3 regions of the Vreelandella neptunia genome follow, and region 2 is predicted to be linked to each of the others. Evidence: predicted binding sites of a transcription regulator. Region 2 holds the regulator's gene; each other region holds the start of a gene.
What was found. The regulator PhoB, encoded in region 2, activates phosphate uptake and scavenging genes when phosphate is short. The targets are predictions, from matches to a motif close to TGTCATANNNNTGTCANA.
Positions count from the first base shown of each region.

Region 1: SR894_RS13745 (glycerophosphodiester phosphodiesterase) is a predicted target of PhoB. The motif match lies at 1,850-1,867, and genes of this name have one in related genera.
Region 3: SR894_RS13235 (DUF6482 family protein) is a predicted target of PhoB. The motif match lies at 4,591-4,608, and genes of this name have one in related genera.

Region 1 is NZ_CP140255.1:2,946,527-2,953,366, forward strand. Features, by position in the region: gene SR894_RS13720 (SDR family oxidoreductase) at 1-24, opposite strand, end outside; gene SR894_RS13725 (VIT1/CCC1 transporter family protein) at 117-806, opposite strand; gene SR894_RS13730 (PQQ-dependent sugar dehydrogenase) at 864-1,124, opposite strand; gene SR894_RS13735 (shikimate kinase) at 1,235-1,393, shown strand; gene SR894_RS13740 (P-loop NTPase family protein) at 1,363-1,767, shown strand; gene SR894_RS13745 (glycerophosphodiester phosphodiesterase) at 1,917-2,852, shown strand; gene SR894_RS13750 (dihydrodipicolinate synthase family protein) at 2,910-3,803, opposite strand; gene SR894_RS13755 (hypothetical protein) at 4,155-4,628, shown strand; gene SR894_RS13760 (hypothetical protein) at 4,597-5,817, shown strand; gene SR894_RS13765 (bifunctional diguanylate cyclase/phosphodiesterase) at 5,852-6,840, shown strand, end outside.
Region 2 is NZ_CP140255.1:4,766,316-4,773,155, forward strand. Features, by position in the region: gene cysZ (sulfate transporter CysZ) at 1-51, shown strand, start outside; gene SR894_RS22025 (copper chaperone PCu(A)C) at 151-645, shown strand; gene SR894_RS22030 (hypothetical protein) at 737-1,066, opposite strand; gene SR894_RS22035 (hypothetical protein) at 1,646-1,948, opposite strand; gene SR894_RS22040 (hypothetical protein) at 2,583-2,894, opposite strand; gene phoR (phosphate regulon sensor histidine kinase PhoR) at 3,203-4,489, opposite strand; gene phoB (phosphate regulon transcriptional regulator PhoB) at 4,492-5,181, opposite strand; gene ubiA (4-hydroxybenzoate octaprenyltransferase) at 5,293-6,183, opposite strand; gene SR894_RS22060 (chorismate--pyruvate lyase family protein) at 6,219-6,782, opposite strand.
Region 3 is NZ_CP140255.1:2,845,644-2,852,483, reverse strand. Features, by position in the region: gene rlmB (23S rRNA (guanosine(2251)-2'-O)-methyltransferase RlmB) at 1-279, shown strand, start outside; gene rpsF (30S ribosomal protein S6) at 499-876, shown strand; gene rpsR (30S ribosomal protein S18) at 910-1,137, shown strand; gene SR894_RS13255 (hypothetical protein) at 1,150-2,001, shown strand; gene rplI (50S ribosomal protein L9) at 2,017-2,463, shown strand; gene dnaB (replicative DNA helicase) at 2,720-4,108, shown strand; gene SR894_RS13240 (hypothetical protein) at 4,216-4,509, shown strand; gene SR894_RS13235 (DUF6482 family protein) at 4,707-5,009, shown strand; gene SR894_RS13230 (thiol-disulfide oxidoreductase DCC family protein) at 5,025-5,423, opposite strand; gene SR894_RS13225 (cryptochrome/photolyase family protein) at 5,420-6,840, opposite strand, start outside.

The DNA.
Region 1 (6,840 bases), 1.8 Mb from region 2:
CGCGCCAATCACTAACGTTGTCATAACGACTCCTTGTGAATTGCTTACACCTCTCTCAGTGCAGGCACTTAGGCGAAATTCAACCCCAGGTGCAGGCACTGACAGCCATTTTGCCTTTAAGCTATCACTCCAAACACATGCCCGATGGCGGAGGTTAAGGCCATCGCAAGAGCGCCCCAAAACATCACTCTTGCCGCAGCTTTTAGGATGGGTGCTCCACCCACTCGGGCAGCTATAGCGCCCAGCAAGGCCAAAAAGAGCAGTGAGAACAACGCGACCAGAGGAATAAGCAGCGCGGAAGGCGCCCACCAAGCGACCAGTAGCGGCAAAAGAGCACCGATGGTGAACGTCGCGGCTGAAGAGAGGGCTGCTTGCAGGGGGTGCGCTTGACTGAGGTCGGTGATGCCAATCTCGTCTCGCGCATGGGCGCCTAGGGCGTCGTTGGCCATTAATTGTTCGGCGACTTGTCGTGCCAATTCGGGTGCCAAGCCGCGCGTTTCATAGATAGCGGCGAGCTCTTCCTGCTCTAGTTCATAGTGCTCCGCCAATGCTTGGCGCTCGATGTCGAGATCAGCATTTTCAGTATCCGATTGCGAGCTTACCGAGACATACTCCCCCGCGGCCATCGACATAGCGCCAGCCACCAAGCCTGCAATACCCGCCAGCATAATATCGCCTTGAGTGGTATTAGCCGCGGCAACGCCCAGTATCAGACTACTGGTCGAGACTATACCGTCATTCGCGCCCATCACTGCGGCTCGCAGCCAACCGGTACGGTGAGATCGGTGATGCTCTGTATGAATCATGGGCTTTTCCTTTCTAGATGGCGTATCCAACTCGACAATAGCACCTAGGGTCATCGACTATTCTGCTGGCACTACTCGAAGCAGCCTGCCCTCGGCGCTGTCGGTAAGTAGATACACCTCGCCTTCTAGGCCTACTCGCACATCTCTTATACGCTCATCTAGCTCACCAAACAGGCCTTCTACATCGTCGGCTTCGCTACCATCGTTTGATAAACGTACCCGGCGCACTTCTTTATTTACCAGCGCTCCTATCAGTATATCGCCCTGCCACTGCGAGAACAGCTCGCCGCTGTAAAGCGTTATCCCTGAGGGGAGCAATAGAGGGCGTCCATTCTAAAAATGGCCAAGGTACTCATTGACACCGTATGGTGCGCTTGATGCCCCTTTGAGCACTCATTAAAATGTCGCGCCACCTAAAGAGAACTCCCATGAAGATTAATGTGGTCGGCACGAGTGGCAGCGGCAAGAGCACCCTTGCAAAGCAGCTCGCAGACGCTTTGAACGCCCCATGCGTTCAGCTTGATCAATTGCTAACTGGCAAGGAGCGTCGGACGATGTGTTTTTCACTGAGCTGGCAGAGGCTTTAGCAGCCTCACCACAAGAGTGGATACTGGACGGTAATTTTGATCGCACTCGGCATATTAAGTGGCATGATGTGGATATGGTGGTGTGGGTCGATTACCCCTTTTGGCGAGTATTTAGCCAAGCACTCACGCGTGCCGTTAAACGCATCATCAGCCAAGAGGAACTCTGGCCTGGTACAGGTAATCGCGAGAGCTTCCGCAAAACTTTTCTAAGCCGTGACTCGGTTCTGCTATGGTCACTGAAAACGTGGCGGCAAAACCGGAAACGCTACTTTGCCGATATGATTAACCCCCTCTATTCGCATATTCAGTTTGTACGTTTGACTTCCATAAAAGAAACACAGGTTTTGGTGAAGAGTCTCAACGTGAGTGCCTAGCTCTTGGGTGGCTATATAGCCCCGCTGCGTATTTGCTTAATTGCTGCCCTAATCGGCCCTTGATGAAACACTGAACAATTTCTGTCATTTGGCTTTAACGCTTCAGGGCATGTAGACTTATTGAACGAACATTCAATTAAGGAACTTTCATGCAACGTCATCCGTTATTCACCGCAATGTCACTGGGTCTTTTCGCTGGTGCTGCCACCACGACTGCGCTAGCAGATATGTCGCCACTGGAGCAGCAGCTAAAAGATCTTGAGTCATTTCAAGTGATCGCCCACCGCGGGGCCAGCGGCCACGCGCCGGAAAGCACCATGGCGGCCTATGAATTGGCCCATGAGTGGAATGTCGACTACTTAGAGCTGGACGCCCAAATCACTGCCGACGGTGAAGTCGTGGTGTTCCATGATGACGCCATTGATCGCACCAGCAATGGTGAAGGCAAGATTAATGACTTCACCTTGGAAGAGCTGAAAGCGCTGGATACCGGCACTTGGTTCAATGAAGCCAATGCTGATAAAGCAGACGCGGACTTTGCAGGGGCACAGATCCTCACGCTGGATGAGCTTTTCGAGCGTTTCGGTCACAATGCTCGCTACTACATTGAAACCAAGTCACCGCAGCTAAACCCAGGCTTGGAAGAAGCCCTGGTAAAAACGCTGGAAGAACATGACATGGTCGAGAGTGGCCGCGTGTTAGTGCAGTCTTTCGAGCAGGAAAGCCTATTAAAGGTGCAGGAACTAAACGACGACATTCCGCTCATCCAGCTCGTTTGGTACTACCCCAGTGAAGAGGACGAATCGCGTTTAGTGGAGTGGACTGGTGTGACACCGGGCCCAGCAGAGATTAATGATGAAGACTTCCAGGCGGTAGCGGAATACGCGTCGGGAATCGGTACTAACTATATCTACGAAGGCCAAGAAGTCATTGATGCCAACTTTATTCGTCAAGCAAATGAAAATGGCCTGCCGGTACACGTTTACACCGTCAATGAAGCCGATGAGATGGAGCGTTTGATGGAAATGGGCGCAAACGGCCTGTTCACAAATTACCCAGATCGCTTGCTTAAGCTCGTTGAGTAACCATCGTTGAAGTGCTTATTACGCCCGGCTTTGGCCGGGCGTTTTTGTTACTAAACTCTACTCAAGCCCAAGCTGCTCCAGTACCTGCTCTACTCTTTTACGATCGCCCGCTTGCAGCGTTTTAAGCGGCTGGGGCAAGCAGGGCTGACTCACCTTGCCGGTGACTTCTGCAATGGTAGCCGCCACTCGCAGGCTACCGCCGTATTCACGGTAGAGTACCCACAGCGGTTCAAGGGCGTCTGAAAGTGCCTTGGCCTGCTGAACGTCCCCCGCCTGAGCAGCTCGGGTTATCGCCAGCGCTGCTCTAGGGTATAACCCGCCGATAACGGAGTACCAGGCATCACATCCCGCATTTAGGCCGGTGGCTGCTACCGCATCCCCGCTGATGCCAATAGTGACATCAGCGGGGATCAGCTTGCGTAACCCAGCCACCCGCTCCTTTGCAGGTTCAATATCGTTATTCACCGGCGGGATTTTGATAGAGCGTACCTGGGGCAACTGGGCGATTCGCCCATGCAACTCATCGCTAAATTCAAAATGGGTAGTGCCAGGGTTATCGTACACGCAGAGCGGCACACTCAGTGATTGGCAGACTGTAGCGTAGAGGTCGAAAACCTCATCATCGGTAAGCTTTTGATAGGAGACCGGCGCTAGCAACACCCCGCTGGCGCCTGCTTGCTGAGCGCGCTCTGCGTTAGCCAGCACATCACGAGTACGTAGCGCACCAATACCTACAATAACAGGCGTACTAACTGCATTTTCAACGCTAAGCTGGACAACACGGGCGCGCTCATCACGGCTTAAATAGGCATAGCTACCGGTCGAGCCCAACACACCAATGGAGCCCACCCCTGCCTCAGCTAAATGAGCAACTAAACGGGCAAATTCATGCTCCATGATGCGCTGCTCGTTCATAGGGGTTAGCGGAAATGCACTTAGGCCAGTGAACATGAAGGTTGATCCTTTTAAGGTAGATGGCGGCATAGTGTCCCACAGGCGATTAGCTGTTAGGTACAAGGATACGGTAATGGAATAGTCATAACTCATCCTCGCTATTCGTTGACATAACTTCCTGTTATTTTTCTTGAATTGATGTAGTGTTTGGGTATGTGCCGTATCGATACGGCACAGTCGTTTTTGGATGCGTATCTTTCAGTCATACCATTAGAGCTGAATATAAAAACAGTTCCGTTAGTGCTGCGAGGGAGAACACGTCATCAATTCATACACATTTAATGTGCAGAGCAGAACTGCATCGTGCGTGAACCTGGCGTTCATCAATCAACCAGTAAGCCATCACCAATGCCATCACCGGTTATAAGCGGTTCTCCATTGCGATTGGCCTTACTGGCAGTGACCACCCTTGTTTTGCTGGTGGGACTCACTTTCGCAGCAACGAATGCCATCGCTCGGGAAGCACCACTTTATTTAGTGGCTCATCCTGATGTTACTACCCGCTGGCTGAATCGGGATACCACCCGCGCAATTTTTGCGATGCGCCAACGCACATGGCCGGATGGCCAAGCTGTCAGGGTTTTCGTCTTGAGTAATAGCCACCCCGTGCATGCTCGTTTTGCCAAAGAGCAATTGGCGGTTTACCCGCATCAGCTTCAGCTAGCCTGGGATCGCATGGTCTTCTCAGGTACAGGGCAAGCCCCCGACCGTGTAAGTGACCAAACCGAAATGTACGAACGCATTGCCACGACACCCGGTGCTATTGGCTATCTTGAAAGGGAGTATCTGGATGATAGAGTCCAAGTCATTTCGATGGAATGAATGCCGAACCATTGCCGCTTTGCTAGGCACCGTTGCAATGGGATTAGCTGCTAACGCACAAAGCGACGAACATGCCCTTGATACTCTGCAGGTACATGGTTTTCTTAGCCAAGCGCTAGTGATTACTGACGATAACAACTTTTTTGGTCAAAGTAGCCAAGATGAGGGCAGTTTCGAATTCACCGAAATCGGCCTCAACGTCTCCTTACGTCCCCATCAGGATGTGCTTGTTGCTGCCCAAGTGCTAAGTCGTCGAGCTGGAGGCAATAGCAGCGATGCTGAACCTAAGCTGGATTACGGTCTAGTTGATTACCAAATGATTTCAAACCAAGAGCGTACCCTTGGTATTCAGCTAGGCCGAATTAAAAACCCTTTTGGCTTTTACAACCAAACCCGCGACGTGGCATTTACCCGTCCGAGTATATTGCTACCACAGTCTATCTATTTTGACCGAACGCGTTCTTTGGCTCTTACAGGGGATGGGCTAACGTTATATTTGGAAGAGCGGTTGGATAGCGGAGTAGTAAGGGGCCAGCTTGGTCTAGGCGAGCCTCAGGCTGGTGATGATTTAAGTCAAACGCTTCAACTACAGCGTATTGCAGGCTCTTTCAATCCTCAGCAATCCACCATTGCACAGGTTCGCTATGAGCATGATGGAGGACGTATTGTTGCAGCTGTAAGCAACGCTAATGTGAAGTCTCGAATAGAGTCACACTACCAAGGTGTGAACGATGGAGATTTTTACTTTACGCCCTGGATATTTTCACTCCAATACAATCAAGAGCTTTGGAGTATAACTGCTGAGTATGCATTACGGCGATCAGGATTCAAAAACTTCAACCCAACTTCTTTAAATTTCAATACAACAGGTGAAAGCTGGTACTTGCAATACACTCGACGCTTTTACGACAATTGGCAGTGGCTAATACGCTATGACAGTTTAATCAGTAATCGAAATGATCCTTCAGGGAAAGACTTTGAAGCTAAGGGGCTAGGGCCTGCACACACCCAATTTGCGGAGGATCTAACATTTGGTCTTCAGTGGACACCGCACCCTCAAGTAATGTTGGCAGGCGAATACCACCATGTGGACGGCACTGGTTGGCTGCCCATTCAGGATAATCAAGACTTTTCAGCGACCAGCCGAAGATGGAATATGTGGTTATTCCAGCTATCGCTGCGCTTCTGACGTTTCCCCCGATCCTGGCTAGGACGTTACCGCGATGAAAACACCCACCCTTTTTCGAACGCCTCAGCGTCTTAGCCTAACCTGGCGGGTCATCGCGTTAAGTAGCCTCCTGCTGTTGGCGCTGGTAACACTTTTTACGTGGTTAGGTCACGACAACTTAACCCGTCAGTTTCAGGAAAGTCGCACTCAGCACCATGAACGCCAGCAGCGAGAAATCCGTTTAGCACTACTCCGTTCATCGGAAAATTTACGCCAGTTAGCCGGTTTGACTGCCGCTTCTGCGAGCCTTGGACTGCCTTTACAAGCAGGCAGCACAGCCGATGTGGAGCAAGCGCTGGACGCCCAGTGGCCCGCTCTTCAGCTCGAGGCAGGGATTGATGAGATTTTAATCATCAATACTCGCGGACAAGTCATGGGAAGCTGGGGAACCGGAAATTCGCAAGCACAGCTTCCCATCTTGAGCTGGGTAAGTCGTGTTATGGACACCGAACGACCACTTTCAGCGCTTCGCTGTTCAGCTAGCTGCCAGCAGTTTGCTGCCGTACCGGTTCTTGTGGACGGAGAAAGTGTTGGCATGGTCGTGCTGTCCCGCTCGTTAGCCGACGTCACACGGCAAGCTAAAGAAGTCTCTGGCAGCGAAGTCGCACTACTCGTGACCGGGCCCGCTGAAGACAATCAGGTAACGACAATACGACAGTTGCCAGCATGGAACGGTCAACTGCTCGCACTCACAAGCGAAGAACAAAGCCTAGTCCCGTTGCAGCAAGCGGCAGACACTGCCCCTGTTCGCCGCTTGATGGAAGCACCATTAAGTCTTGAACATGACGGCAGGCATTTAGAACTCAGCGCAGTGCGCATGGAAGAGGATAACGAGCGTAGCAATATCGGTTACTTCCTGCTGATATCAGACATTACCGAACAAATTAAAGCAATTAATCAGGATACTCGCACGCTGCTGTTCGTCGGCGTGCTCGGCTGGATTGCCGCTGAACTACTGCTACTGGTCATACTGCTTGGCCCAAT
Region 2 (6,840 bases):
GACCATTACAGAAATGTACATGGTGATACACGCGGCATCACACCGCAGTAGGCGCTTATTACCCAGGCTACGCCACTTTGCTACCTTTATGTTTTGTTCGGCTTTCCTAGGTTCAATCCTGGGCTCAATTAACAACAAAGGAATCACCGCATGTTAAAACCGACGACTTGGCTGGGGGGCGTACTCTTGGTTAGCGCTATGTCTATTTTGATGGCATCTATAGCCGTAGCCCACGAGGTAAAAACTGAGGCTCTGCGCGTTGCGCATCCCTTCGCCACCCCTACCCCACCAGGTGCGGCAAACGGCGCCGCCTACGTCGACATCACCGCCCTTTCAGAGTCCGTTACTCTTATTGGCGCGAGCAGCCCTGCGAGCAGCAACGTTGAGCTGCACGATATGCGAATGGACGGCGATATGATGCAAATGCGGCATGTGGATGAGATTCTCGTCGAGGCAGGTGAGACTTATACCATGCGCCCTGGTGGCGGCTTTCACTTAATGCTGATTGGCCTCACCGAGCCGCTAAAGGAGGGTGAGCGGTTCCCTCTTACGCTCACCTTTGCAGAACAAGGCGATGTGGATATTGAGGTTTGGATACAGGGCGCCCAGGAAGGCAGCGAAGCTGCTGATGGCCACCACCACTGACGTGGGCTGCAGTTAACTTATAGCAAAAACCCCGCTTCGGCGGGGTTTTTGCTAGCAATGATTACATTAGCAGTTACACTTATTCTATGTTTTACCAGTCGGTGCTATCGCCTTCATCCCGGTTGAGTTCCCCAGGAGTGTAACCCTCTCGGCGAGAGGTCGCCCCTTTTTCAGCACTAGAAAAACGACTACTTGAGGGCGAAAAGTCCAAGCTATCACCTTCATCATGGTTCAAGTCACTCGCAGAGACATGAGATGGTTTGGAAGCTGCATGTGACTCAGGTTTGTCGATGACATCCTGACCAGCGGTACGGTCTTGATTTAGCTCAATAGATGATTGCGCCATCGCCAAGGGGCTCGCTACCAGACCAAAAGCAATACCGACTATGGCGAGTTTTTGACTCATTTCTTTTAACAGCATGGTGATCTCCTCACTATTCATGGATTCCGTTCGATGATGATTAGAACGGTTATTACGCTTTATGTTGCATATTAGCCGCCAAAAAATAAAAATATTTTATTCTTTAAAAATCAATAATTTATAAAAAATCGCTTAAAAATAACACATTCTGTTATGCCCAGAGGGATTATGTATTCATTACTCATATGACTGTTATCTACACATAGTAGATGCTTAAGACATCGCCCATCGGCAGACTGCATGAGGTGTGGTGTATGCATAGCGACGCAATGAAATTGGGCCTCGCTAGAAAGCAGCACCTTAAACGAAAAAGACAATGGTTTGAGAGAGGTGTTGGGTGTCACAAAAAATCAGACCCCGCATTAGCAGGGCCTAAGGACACAATACTTTGACAATGACTAACGCTAGCTTCCTTTCCTTTTGCGGGACTCCAACCTTGGAATTTAACCCTGACTAACGCTTTGATTGTCGCTTGATTCATTCCTTGAATCGATCTGCATCCGTATCGTTTTGACACGCCTTCGCGTGTTTAGCTCACACGTCAATCGTAATGTATTTCTACATAATTGCAAACTTTTGTTACCAAACGTTTCCATCACCTTCATCATGAGTTAAGTCTTTTGCTGTGTACTCCGCTTGAGCGCTGGTGCGGTGTGACTCTGCCTTGATAACTAGAGGGCGCTCGCCTTCGTCATACATCAAATCAGATGGGCTAAACTCAGCTTGGGTCGAGGTACGGTGTGACTGTGCCTGAATCGGCTGATCATCGACGGTAAAGTCTTGGTTCGCTTCAATGGACATATGTGCCATTGCCAACGGGCTAGCCAGTAGACCAAATGAAAGTCCCACAACAGCTGCTTTTTTTACAAATACGTTAAACATAATATTTACTCCTGACGACTGTTTGATACCGCTGAAGTGAAGTAAGAAGAGGCCCCTGGCTCAGTTCTCACTGCGGTTAGCTTCACTACCTTAAGCTTGCACTTAAAATGCCAAAACCGATCTTAATTCAATTAATAACAATAAAATCAATTACTTATTTTAAATATATTGTGCGCAATAATACATCGCTGTAAACAAAAGCGCGCTAATTAAATGTGCACTAATGACACATGCGCAAAATTGTCTGTGCCTTTATGACACACTACTCAACGTCCGCCTTAAAAGCGCATGCAAATACGCCTCGTATCAAAAGGCAGCAGTATAGTTTTTAGGGAGAAAACAAGAAAAAGTACAAAGCAGAGGGGGAGGGAAAAATATAGATTGAAAAAGTAGGCAGCAAAAAATTAGGCCCCGCTTAGCGGAGCCCGATATCAGAATTGGTTATAGGTAATGACTAACGCTAGCTTCCACTCCTTGTGCGGGACTCCAACCTTGGAATTTACCCTGACTAACATTTTGATTTCCTATTGATTCATCCTTGAATCTAAGAGCATCCTTGCCTGTATAACATCCTGTTGATCGCTTCTTCATCCGATGAAAAAGCATTCAATGATATCTAAAAAATCACCAATAATTAGCTACCGCTATTTTCTTCAACAAGCTCATCTTCGCCATACTCAGCATCATCTGAGTGGCTGCTTGATTGAGGATCCATGTCGCTAACGTCATCGCCTTCGTCATGGGTTAAATCATTCGTCATATCTGTATCATTGCTGTTTGAGCTGCCTACACCTTGTGGATCCATTGGCTGCTCATCAGCTGTAATACCCTGATTTTCGTCAATCGCCGAATTTTCATCGGTTTGTGCAAAAGCTAATGGACTTGCCATCAGACCAAAAGAAACACCTAGAATGCCAGCTTTCTTGAGAAATTCCTTGGACATCATATTCCACCTCCGATCGCTGTTTGTTACCGCTTAGTCAAGAAAGAAGGGCTAACCAGTAGCCAGCATTTCCTGCGGTCGTCTTTCTTAACTTTATTGCTGCATTCGGTATGCCAAAAAAACATAAAATAAAATAAAAACATCAAAAATCAATAACTTGAATTCAACTTGAAAGCATTTTCAAAAATCTACCCAGCTAAAATATGACGCTAAAAACTGTGTAGAAATGACACATGAGCAAGGTTTTACCAATCTTGCATGCCAATATTGCACACTTCTACAAATATTGTGCGGCGGAACATTTGGCTACATCAAACAAGACGCGAGGGGGGGAAGGCGCAGCGAAACAACGCCCCTTTACCGGGGAGGGATTCAATTTGCAGTTGCGCATCATGACGCAACAGTACGTGCTTAACGATGGCTAAGCCTAAACCTGTGCCGCCCGTTGCAGTACTGCGCCCCTTATCGACTCGGTAAAAGCGTTCGGTTAAGCGGGGAATATGCACAGGATCAATCCCCTCTCCGTTATCTTCCACATCAATACAGCCACCGCCAGTAGCGCTAGCTTTCCAGCGCAGGGTGATTTGGCTGCCTGCTGGTGTGTAGCGAACCGCATTAAAGGCAAGGTTAGAGACGGCGCTACGAATTTCCTGCTCACTGCCTAGCAGCCGCGCATCGCTCTCAAGTGCGACGGTGATGGTATGGCGTTGATGCGATAAGGCTAGTGCGTCAGCACACACGCTTTGCAGTAAAGGCTCAAGTGACAGCGGATGATGATCTTGCCCACCTTGGTCAATCTCCAAACGCGAGAGCAGCAATAAATCGTTGACCAGATTCTGCATCCGCTGGGTCTGCTCCTGCATTTGCTGGACACTGCGACCCAATCGCGGCGGAAGCTGATCGGCGATATCACTGTAGGTTTCCAAATAACCTGATAGAACGGTCAGAGGGGTGCGCAGCTCGTGGGAGACGTTGGCGACAAAGTCGCGCCGCATCTGCTCTAGGCGATGCAAGCGGGTGATATCGCGCGCCATCACCAAGCGTTCGTCGTCACCATAGAGAGTAATTTGATATTGCAGGATTCGCCGTTCATCAATCGGCGAAGTGAGCGTTAACGGCTCACTGTAATTACGCGCATTAAAGTAGCTGATAAAGCTTGGGTCGCGCAGCAGGTTAGTAATGTGTTGACCACGATCATGGGCCGTTTGTAGCCCCAGCATGGCGGTAGCAGCACTGTTCCACCACTCCAGGTCGCCGTGGCGGTCAAGCATAACCACGCTGTCACGCATCGCTTCAGACGACTCTTGAATACGCGCCAGAGTAGCGCGCAGACGGCTTTGGGTAATGCGCTGGCTTTTTTGATAGCGGTATAAACGATCGAATAGCTCGCCCCACATTCCACTGGCGGCAGGGGGTTCATCGTGAGGGTTAAGCGTGAGCCACAGGTAAAGCTCGCGCAACTGTCGTAGGTGGTAAAACAGGCATAGCGCAAGCCCTGCCGCGAGCCCCAGCCCGGCCGAACCCAACAGCCAGCCTAAGCAGGTGCCCAGCGTGGCCAGCCACGCTATTCGCCACAGCTCACGACTCCATAAACGCACATTTACACCCGTGCAGAGAAACGGTAACCGGTACCCCGAACCGTTTGAATCAGGTTTTGATGCACCTCGCCCAGGGCTTTACGCAAACGGCGAATATGCACATCAACTGTGCGCTCTTCGACATACACATTCCCCCCCCACACTTGGTCAAGCAGCTGGCTGCGTGTGTAAGCGCGCTCTTGGTGGGTCATAAAAAACTGTAGCAGCCGGTACTCGGTAGGGCCCATTTCCAGCGCTTTGCCGTGGGCGCTGACCCGGTGGCTCACCGGATCAAGCAGCAGGCCGTTAATCTCAATGGGATCTTCAACGCCACGTGGCGTCGCACGACGCAGCACCGCTTTTAGTCGCGCCACCAATTCCCGGGGAGAAAAAGGCTTGGTGATATAGTCATCTGCACCAGCTTCAAGCCCTTGAATTTTATTATCCTCTTCGCCTTTGGCGGTGAGCATAATAATGGGAATTTCGGCGGTGGCTTCTTCGCGCTTTAAACGTCTTGCCAGCTCAATACCACTAGTGCCGGGCATCATCCAGTCCAGCAGCAGTAAATCGGGTTGGTGGTCGACCACCATAGCATGAGCATCCTGGGCGTTATCCGCTTCGAGCACGCGATAGTCAGCCATTTCCAGCGCTACCGCGATCATCTCGCGAATCGATGATTCATCATCGACAATCAGAACGGTCTTGGCGGTCATACCAGAGCCTCACGGTGTCCAAAGAAAACTTGCTCAAAGATAAACAGTTCAATGACATGTCAGTGACGATAACACCATGACTTGATGACAGTTACATGACAACCGCCGCGATTAACCAGCCACAGGCCACCAACTTAGCGCAATACCGGCAAAAATCAGCAGTCCCGACCAGTGATTATTGAGAAAAGCCTGGAAGCAGGGATCCCGCTCCTGGTCGCGAATCAAGCGCTGCTGATGCAGAAAAGTCGCCGCCATTGCCGCAAGCCCTAGCCAGAAGAAACCACCTAAACCAACCCGCCAGCCTACCCAGGCCAGCAATCCCAGGGTGGCTACCTGGAGTAAGCCAATCATCAAACGATCCGCATTTCCAAACAGCACGGCCGTTGATTTAATGCCAATTTTTAAATCATCGTCGCGATCGACCATGGCGTACTGGGTATCGTAGGCCACTGTCCAGCATACATTAGCGCAGAATAGCAGCCATGCCTCCAACGGCACGTGGCCCAACACGGCGCCAAACGCCATCGGAATCGCCCAAGAAAACGCAGCGCCCAGCACCACCTGAGGAAAGTGGGTATAGCGCTTCATAAACGGATAAATAATCGCCAGCAGCACACCGCCCAGCGAGAGCAGCACCGTAAACCAGTTGGTCAGTAGTACCAGAATAAACGCAGCGGCCACCAGGGCGATAAACAGTAGCTGGGCTTCGGTTTCGCTGATACGGCCTGTCGCTAGCGGACGATGTTTTGTGCGTTTCACATGCCCGTCAAAGTGGCGATCTGCATAGTCATTGACCACGCAGCCCGCGGCACGCATCACATAAACGCCGGCCACAAAAATCAGCAGCACATTTCGTCCTGGTACACCTTCCGCAGCCACCCAAAGGGCCCACAGCGTCGGCCACATCAAAAGCCATGTGCCTATCGGCCGATTCAAGCGCATCAGCTGTAAAAAATCTGCCACGCGAGCCCATCCCTTCGGCCGCAACAGTGAACGATCCATGCTTACCTCACGAAGAATAAGATGCAGGCGCTAGCCTAGCGCGAAGGCAGGCCAAGATCATCTGCCATCGCACCCAAAAAATACTCTTGCACTAATAACGACAGGCCGCCGTGATAAAAGACGGAGCGCCTTCCCCAGGCACAACTCCCATCGATACCATTCACGCTAATAAAATGCGGGGGTTGCTTCGTCGCTTCCAAAGGCCCGCGAACTAAACCTGGCTGTCGAAATAGCCAACTGCCTAGCGAGCGCTCACCCAAACTCTCCAAACGCTGGCCCTTTAGCTGCGTGAGGGGGGCGACCGAGCGAGCCACTACCCACGGCGTTTCATCCAAGCACAGCGCCACTTCCCGCAGCCAAGCGTAGCGCTTGGCGCCAATGCCCAGCGCCTGAGCCTCATCCTGGCGCGGCCAGCCGACGCCCTGATGTAGCAACCGTACTCGAAACGGCTTCTCTCCACCCGCGACCATTAAGCGGGCGGTTAACGAGTCGGTGGAGGCGACCCACTGCCACCAGGAAGCACTCATCGCAGGCCGCGCCGCATCAATCGGGCGCCAGCGGGAAAATAGAGGATTTTGCCGAAAAGCAGCAGCCGTCACCGAGTTCTCCAGGGCAATTAACGGGTTGGCTAGTGTAACATGAGCACTGAAAGGCTTT
Region 3 (6,840 bases), 1.9 Mb from region 2:
ACTAACCTGGCGCGCACCCTGGCCAAGCTAAAAGATGCCGGTGTCTGGATAACCGGTACGGCTGGCGAGGCAGAGGCCAGCGTCTTTGACATCGATATGACCGGCCCCACCGCGCTGGTGATGGGGGCGGAAGGCAAGGGTATGCGGCGTTTAACTCGCGAAGCCTGCGATAATCTTGCCAAGCTTCCCATGGCGGGGGAGGTCTCTAGCCTTAATGTCTCGGTGGCCACTGGTATTTGCCTGTTCGAGGCTGTTCGTCAGCGCCAGCTTGCAAGTTAACCGCCGTGCTACTAAGATACACGCGCCCGTTTGTTTGCAAACGGGTGTTAGCTGTCGTTGAAGTATTAGCTTTTGCTAAAATGAAAAGTTCTGTTTGATGCCCCTGTGGCCGCCTAGCGCGGTGGCGGAGCACTTCAGTTAACTCCTTGCTTCCCTGTCGTCGTTTATTGCGTTAAGCAATGGCACACAAAGGAAGCTGTCAAACCGCAAGGAGATCCCATGCGTCATTACGAAATCGTGTTTATGGTCCACCCGGATCAAAGCGAGCAGGTGCCGGCAATGGTCGAGCGCTACACCAGCATCGTTACCGAAAACAGCGGCACTGTGCATCGTCTAGAAGATTGGGGCCGTCGTCACTTGGCTTACCCGATCAACAAGATCCACAAAGCCCACTACGTGCTGATGAACGTTGAATGTACCGGCGAGACCCTCGACGAGATCGAGAATATCTTCCGTTACAACGACGCCATTATCCGCAGCCTGGTTGTTCGCTGCAAAGAAGCTGTTACCGAAGCTTCCCCGATGATGAAACCGGCAGAAGAAAAACGTCCGCGTCGCGAAGAAAAACCGCGCGCTGAAGAAGAAGAAACTGCCTGATTTTATTCACTGCACGTTTTAAGGAGCTAGTCCATGGCACGTTTTTTCCGTCGCCGTAAGTTTTGCCGCTTCACCGCTGAAGGCATCAAGCAGATCGATTACAAAGATCTGGACACGCTGAAGGCTTACATCACCGAAACCGGCAAGATCGTTCCAAGCCGTATTACCGGCACCAAAGCACGCTATCAGCGTCAGTTGGCGACCGCTATCAAGCGCTCGCGTTATCTGGCACTGCTGCCCTACTCCGATAGCCACCAGTAAGCGTTTAACGTGATGCTGGCACTAGCCCGATGGCTAATGCGGGGCACGCCTTACGCTGCAGGCGGGGCGGCCTTAGCAACGCTAGTGCCTTGGCTGTTCTGGTTAGGTGCAGCCATCGCCGCATTGATGACGTTGCGCAGAGGTTTTGCCCCTGCGCTACCGGTCATCATCGCTGCAGCACTACCGGCCGGTTGGTGGTGGGCTCAGGGTGATGTGATTCCGCTTGCTAGCTTACTGCTGGTTACGCTGATGGCCGTTATCCTGCGCGAGAGGATGCGTTGGGGGGAAACCTTGATTGTGGGGACATTGGTCGCCGCTGTCATGGTTCAACTCGGCATCTTCAGTCCGCCAGGTGGCACTGAGCTAATGCTTGAGCAGTTGCGAGAAGGTTCAGAAGAAGTGGATCGCATGCTCACGGAATTTGCCAATCAAGGCTACGACACTCAAACCATCGCTGCACTGGTGGTGGGGGGCGTAACCGGGCTTGTAGTGCTGTTGGCAGCCATAGTGTGCTTGGCACTTGCGCGGAGTTGGCAGGCTGGGTTGTACAACCCAGGTGGCTTTCGCGAAGAGTTTCACGCACTGCGCTTGACCCCTAAAGAGCTGGCCGTGCTGGTCGTCATTGGGGTGATAGGTATGCTGCTAGGCGCTCATGCGCTGGCGATGCTTGGTTGGATTCCGCTGTTGGTAGCTGGCGTTGCGTTAGTGCACGGGTTTATTGGAATAAAGGGGATGAACGGGCTGTGGCTGGTAGCATTTTATGTGCTACTGATCACGACCTGGCCCACGATTCTCATTGTGCTGCTGTTGGGGCTGATTGATACATTCGCGAACGTTCGCGCACGCCTTGCCCGCAGCAACTGACAAGAGGTTTACGAGATGGAAGTCATTCTGCTCGACAACATTGGTAAGCTGGGCGGCCTGGGTGACAAGGTCACCGTGAAGCCTGGTTATGGTCGTAACTACTTGGTGCCTTACGGCTTAGCCGTACCGGCCACCAAAGACAACATCGAAGCGTTTGAAGCACAGCGTGCTGAGCTCGAAGCGCAAGCCGCTGAGCGTAAGGCAGAAGCCGAAGCGCGCGCTGAGCAGCTAAACGACATCGAGCTGTCTTTGGTTTCCAAAGCAGGCGATGAAGGCAAGCTGTTTGGTTCTATTGGTCCGCGTGACCTGGCCGACGCGATTTCCTCTGCTGGCATCGATGTTGCCAAAAGCGAAGTCCGTATGCCGAATGGCCCGATTCGCCAAACCGGCGAATACGACATCGCCCTTCACTTGCACGCTGAAGTGGATGCCGTTGTACGCGTAGTGGTAGTTGCAGAGTAATTGAGCGAGTAATTAAGTTAGAGACGACGTAAAGTCGTTACTAACTGCAGCTAATACAGCTGCCTCAAAAGGCGCGGGGTTTCTCCCGCGCCTTTTGTTTTTCTGGTTATTCGCTATTTTGGGCGTTGCCAAAACTATCTAGCGAATCCCCGCTGGGTATTTTAAGACAACGCCTTGATCATGTTGGTAGTCGCGCTGTATGCGACTAAGATAAGCATCTTCACCGGCTACGCAGTAGTGTTTAAAGGAGCTCGCTATGCAGGACCAGCCTTCTGCTGATACAGAAACGGCAGCGTTAAAACTGCCGCCGCATTCATTAGAGGCGGAGCAATCGGTACTAGGCGGGCTCATGCTAGACAACCAGGCCTGGGATAACGTATCAGAGCGGTTGGTCGCTGATGATTTCTACCGCTATGAGCACCGTTTGGTGTTCAACGTGATGATTCATCTGGCTGAAGCCGGTCAGCCGCTGGATGTGGTGACGCTTTCCGAAGCGCTGGAAGCGCGTGATCACTTGGATACGGTCGGTGGTTTGGCGTTTCTAGCCGAACTTGCCCGTAATACGCCCTCTGCCAGTAATATTCGCGCCTACGCAGATATCGTGCGTGAGCGGGCTACGCTGCGCAAGTTGATCCGGGCGGCTAATCAAATTGCTGATAGTGCGTTTACTCCCCAAGGGCGCCCGGCTGATGAGCTGCTCAACGAAGCCGAGCGGTTAGTGTTTCAGATTGCCGAGGAGCGCCCCAAAACGGGCGGCCCCATTGGCATGAGCGATCTATTGACCAAGGCGGTGGATCGTATCGATGAGCTGTTTAATCTGAAAGGTGAAATGACCGGGCTATCCACCGGTTTTCGTGATCTGGATGAAATGACCACCGGGTTACAGCCATCCGACATGGTGGTCATCGCCGGACGACCCTCGATGGGTAAAACGACCTTTGCTATGAACCTGGTTGAACATGCGGTGATTTCAAGCGACAAGCCAGTCATGGTGTTCTCCATGGAGATGCCCGCAGAGTCGCTCATGCTGAGGATGCTATCGTCCCTGGGCCGAATCGATCAAACCCGTGTGCGTACCGGGCAGTTGGAAGACGAGGATTGGCCGCGTTTAACTTCTGCGGTCAACCTGCTTAAAGACAAACAGCTGTTTATCGACGATACCGCAGCCTTATCGCCTAACGAGATGCGCTCAAGGTTGCGCCGTGTGGTGCGTGAACATGGCAATATTGCGCTGGTCATGATCGATTATCTTCAGTTGATGCAGATCCCTGGTTTTAGCGAAAACCGCACCGGTGAGATTTCCGAGATTTCGCGCTCCTTGAAGGGGTTGGCGAAAGAGTTTAACTGCCCTGTGGTGGCCCTTTCTCAGTTGAACCGCTCCTTGGAGCAGCGCCCCAATAAACGCCCGGTGATGTCGGATCTGAGGGAATCTGGTGCGATCGAGCAGGATGCCGACGTCATTGCCTTCGTTTATCGCGATGAGGTCTATAATCCAGATAATCCCGACAATCAGGGGATTGCTGAGTTAATTATCGGTAAGCAGCGTAATGGCCCTATCGGCACGGTGCATATGGCCTTTATCGGCAAATATACCCGCTTTGAGGATTTGGCCCCGGATAGTTACGGCCAAGCGTTCGGCGACTAAGTAAATGATGACTGGTTTGTGATGACAGGCTAGTGATAAGTAGCTTGAGGATAGGGGGCGAGTTCGTATAATGCCTCACCCACGATATGTAAAAACGGGAGCAGCAAATGGCAGGTGGATTTCGGCGCGGTAACCGGCAGCGTCTTCCTAAGTTAGAAGGTCGCGGTGAGCTAGAGGCGATAGAGCGCGAAGGCCCTTTTAAAGAGTGGCTAGGTATGCCGGATCTTTATCGCTACCATTTAGTGGTCGCAGGCGAGAAGTATAGTTACCAGACTGAAGATGGTGAGCTGCCTGTGACGGTGGGTGATAAGGTCGTGTTCCGTTACAAAGAGACTAAAGGCGGTAACTGGATTGACCGCAATTCGCTTGGCAAAGCCATCGACCCCTCTGAATATCAATAATCAATTGATATCTTGACCTTCCGGTCAGGAACTCTCTTGCACTATTGGCCTCCTAGCTATTAATGTCTAGTTATTGCTTATTGTCATTACATTGCAATGACGGGGCAACAGAAATGTCACAGGGTACAGCCATGCTGTGCCCTAATGACATTCCGTCTGACATAAAGTATGAAATAGCCAAATAATAGGAGGGAACCATGGAGCTTAAGGATCTTAAGCAGTTTGTCGCCAATCACGACAATTTTGAAATTCGCGTGATTACCCATTCGGGCAGCCGTTTTTATCAGATTGAGCTGGAAGACGTTGAAGGCGAGCGCCATATGCTGACGCAGCGTACCAAGCCAATGCTGTTTCGCTCGCTGGACGATGCCTATATGGATCTCAAACGCGCCGGTATTCATCGTGCTTACCTGGTACAGCATGTGCCTCACGATGAAGTGATAGGCCGCGATGCGCACTATAGTGAGCCGCTCACATCGCGTATGCCGCTCGTTTTTTAACGCTGATCACACCCATTAACGTTTAGTCTGACGCTTTTCCCACCACTGCCCAAGCTGAATGCGGCGACGGGCAAAAAACCGGTAACCGGCATTCATTATGCCGTGTACTCCCGGCAAACATGAAAATTTCACCAGCCGCCGATAGCCCAACACTGCATAGAGGGCACGGCTGGCATCCATGCCGATATACCATTTCCCTTGACTATCACACAGGTGCAACTGGCCCATCATGGCATTAAAGTCCTGCCCATACGCCTGAGCGTTAAAATCATCGGCCTGGATATCGACCAGCGCGATGTGTTCCCGATGGCGATGCTTTTCCAGCCATGCGACTTCCTGTTGGCAAAAGGGGCAGTGGCCATCGTGAAATAGCGTAACTGGCGGTGCAGCATGTAGTGGCGTGTAGCGGCTCATGGTGACTCCCTTTTGGTATTAGCCGAATAACCTGCTGTGTGGCAGGGCTGCCCGTAGCCAGGCGATGTTTCCAATTGATCCAAAAAGTGCTCAGCCTGTTGGCGGATAGCCTCGCGCTTCTCATTGGCCATGCGGTTGAGGGAGCCGTAAATCAGCTTCATGCGAGGGTTCTTGCTCAGGTGCTCAACGTTGGTTTCGAGAAAGTGCCAGTAAAGGCTGTTAAAAGGGCAGGCTTTTGGCCCCGTGACCTGCTTGGGTGAGTAACGGCAGTGCTGACAATGGTCGGACATTTTGTCGATATACTTGCCCGACGCACAGTAGGGCTTCGAGCCCATTAAGCCGCCGTCGGCATGGAGCACCATCCCCAGCGTATTAGGCAGCTCTACCCACTCACTGGCATCGGCATAAACCGCCAGGTACCAGTCACATAGCGCCTCAGGTTTAACCCCGCACAACAATGCGAAATTGCCTGTGACCATCAGTCGTTGAATATGGTGGGCGTAGCTATTGTCGATGGTCATCTGAATAGCACGCTGTAGGCAGCGCATATCGGTATCCGCGTCCCAGTAAAACGCTGGCAGTTCGCGCTCAAAACCTAGCTGATTAGCACCCTTGTAGTTGGGCATCTGCGTCCAGTAGAGCCCGCGCACATACTCGCGCCAGCCAAGTATCTGACGGATAAACCCTTCCGCGGCGTTGATCGGCACGTCGCCGCCATAGTAACGCTGCTCGGCGGCTTCGCAGACTTCATGGGGCGACAGCAGGCCGATGTTCATCGCAGCTGAGAGGCGCGAGTGATACAAATAAGGTGCAGAGTCACTGATTGCATCTTGATAGTGGCCAAAATCAGCCAGTCCATGGTCTAAAAAATGGTGTAAATCCACCAGCGCTTGTCGACGAGTGACTGGCAGGTTGAAATTATCCAGAGACCCCATGTGGTCGCCAAAATGGCCCTTGGCATCGTTTAGCGCTTCTTGGGTGATCGCATCCTGACGATGTTGAGGTAGCTCAGGAAAATCCAGTTTGGCTTTGATAGGCTGGCGATTGTCGTGATCAAAATTCCATTTGCCGCCCACGGGCTCGTCGCCCTCCATTAAGTAGCCGGTACGTTTGCGCTGTTCTCGGTAAAAGTACTCAAGGCGCAGCTGTTTGCGGCCACTTGCCCACTGGCTAAAGTCATCGGGTGTAGTGAAAAAGCGCTCATCCTCAAGAAGTCGCCACGGAATCGTTGCGTTTTCGCGCTGCTGCATCGTCTCCCATAGCCGCCATTCGCCAGGTCGGGCAACGCGTATCTCATCGCAGCCATATTGTTGGGCGATGCGTTCAGCTTCTTCAATAAGGGAGTGGCAGTTATCCGCATCATCCAGCGCGCTGTAATGTACTTGAAAGCCCTTTTCGCGCAGTGCTTGAGCAAAGT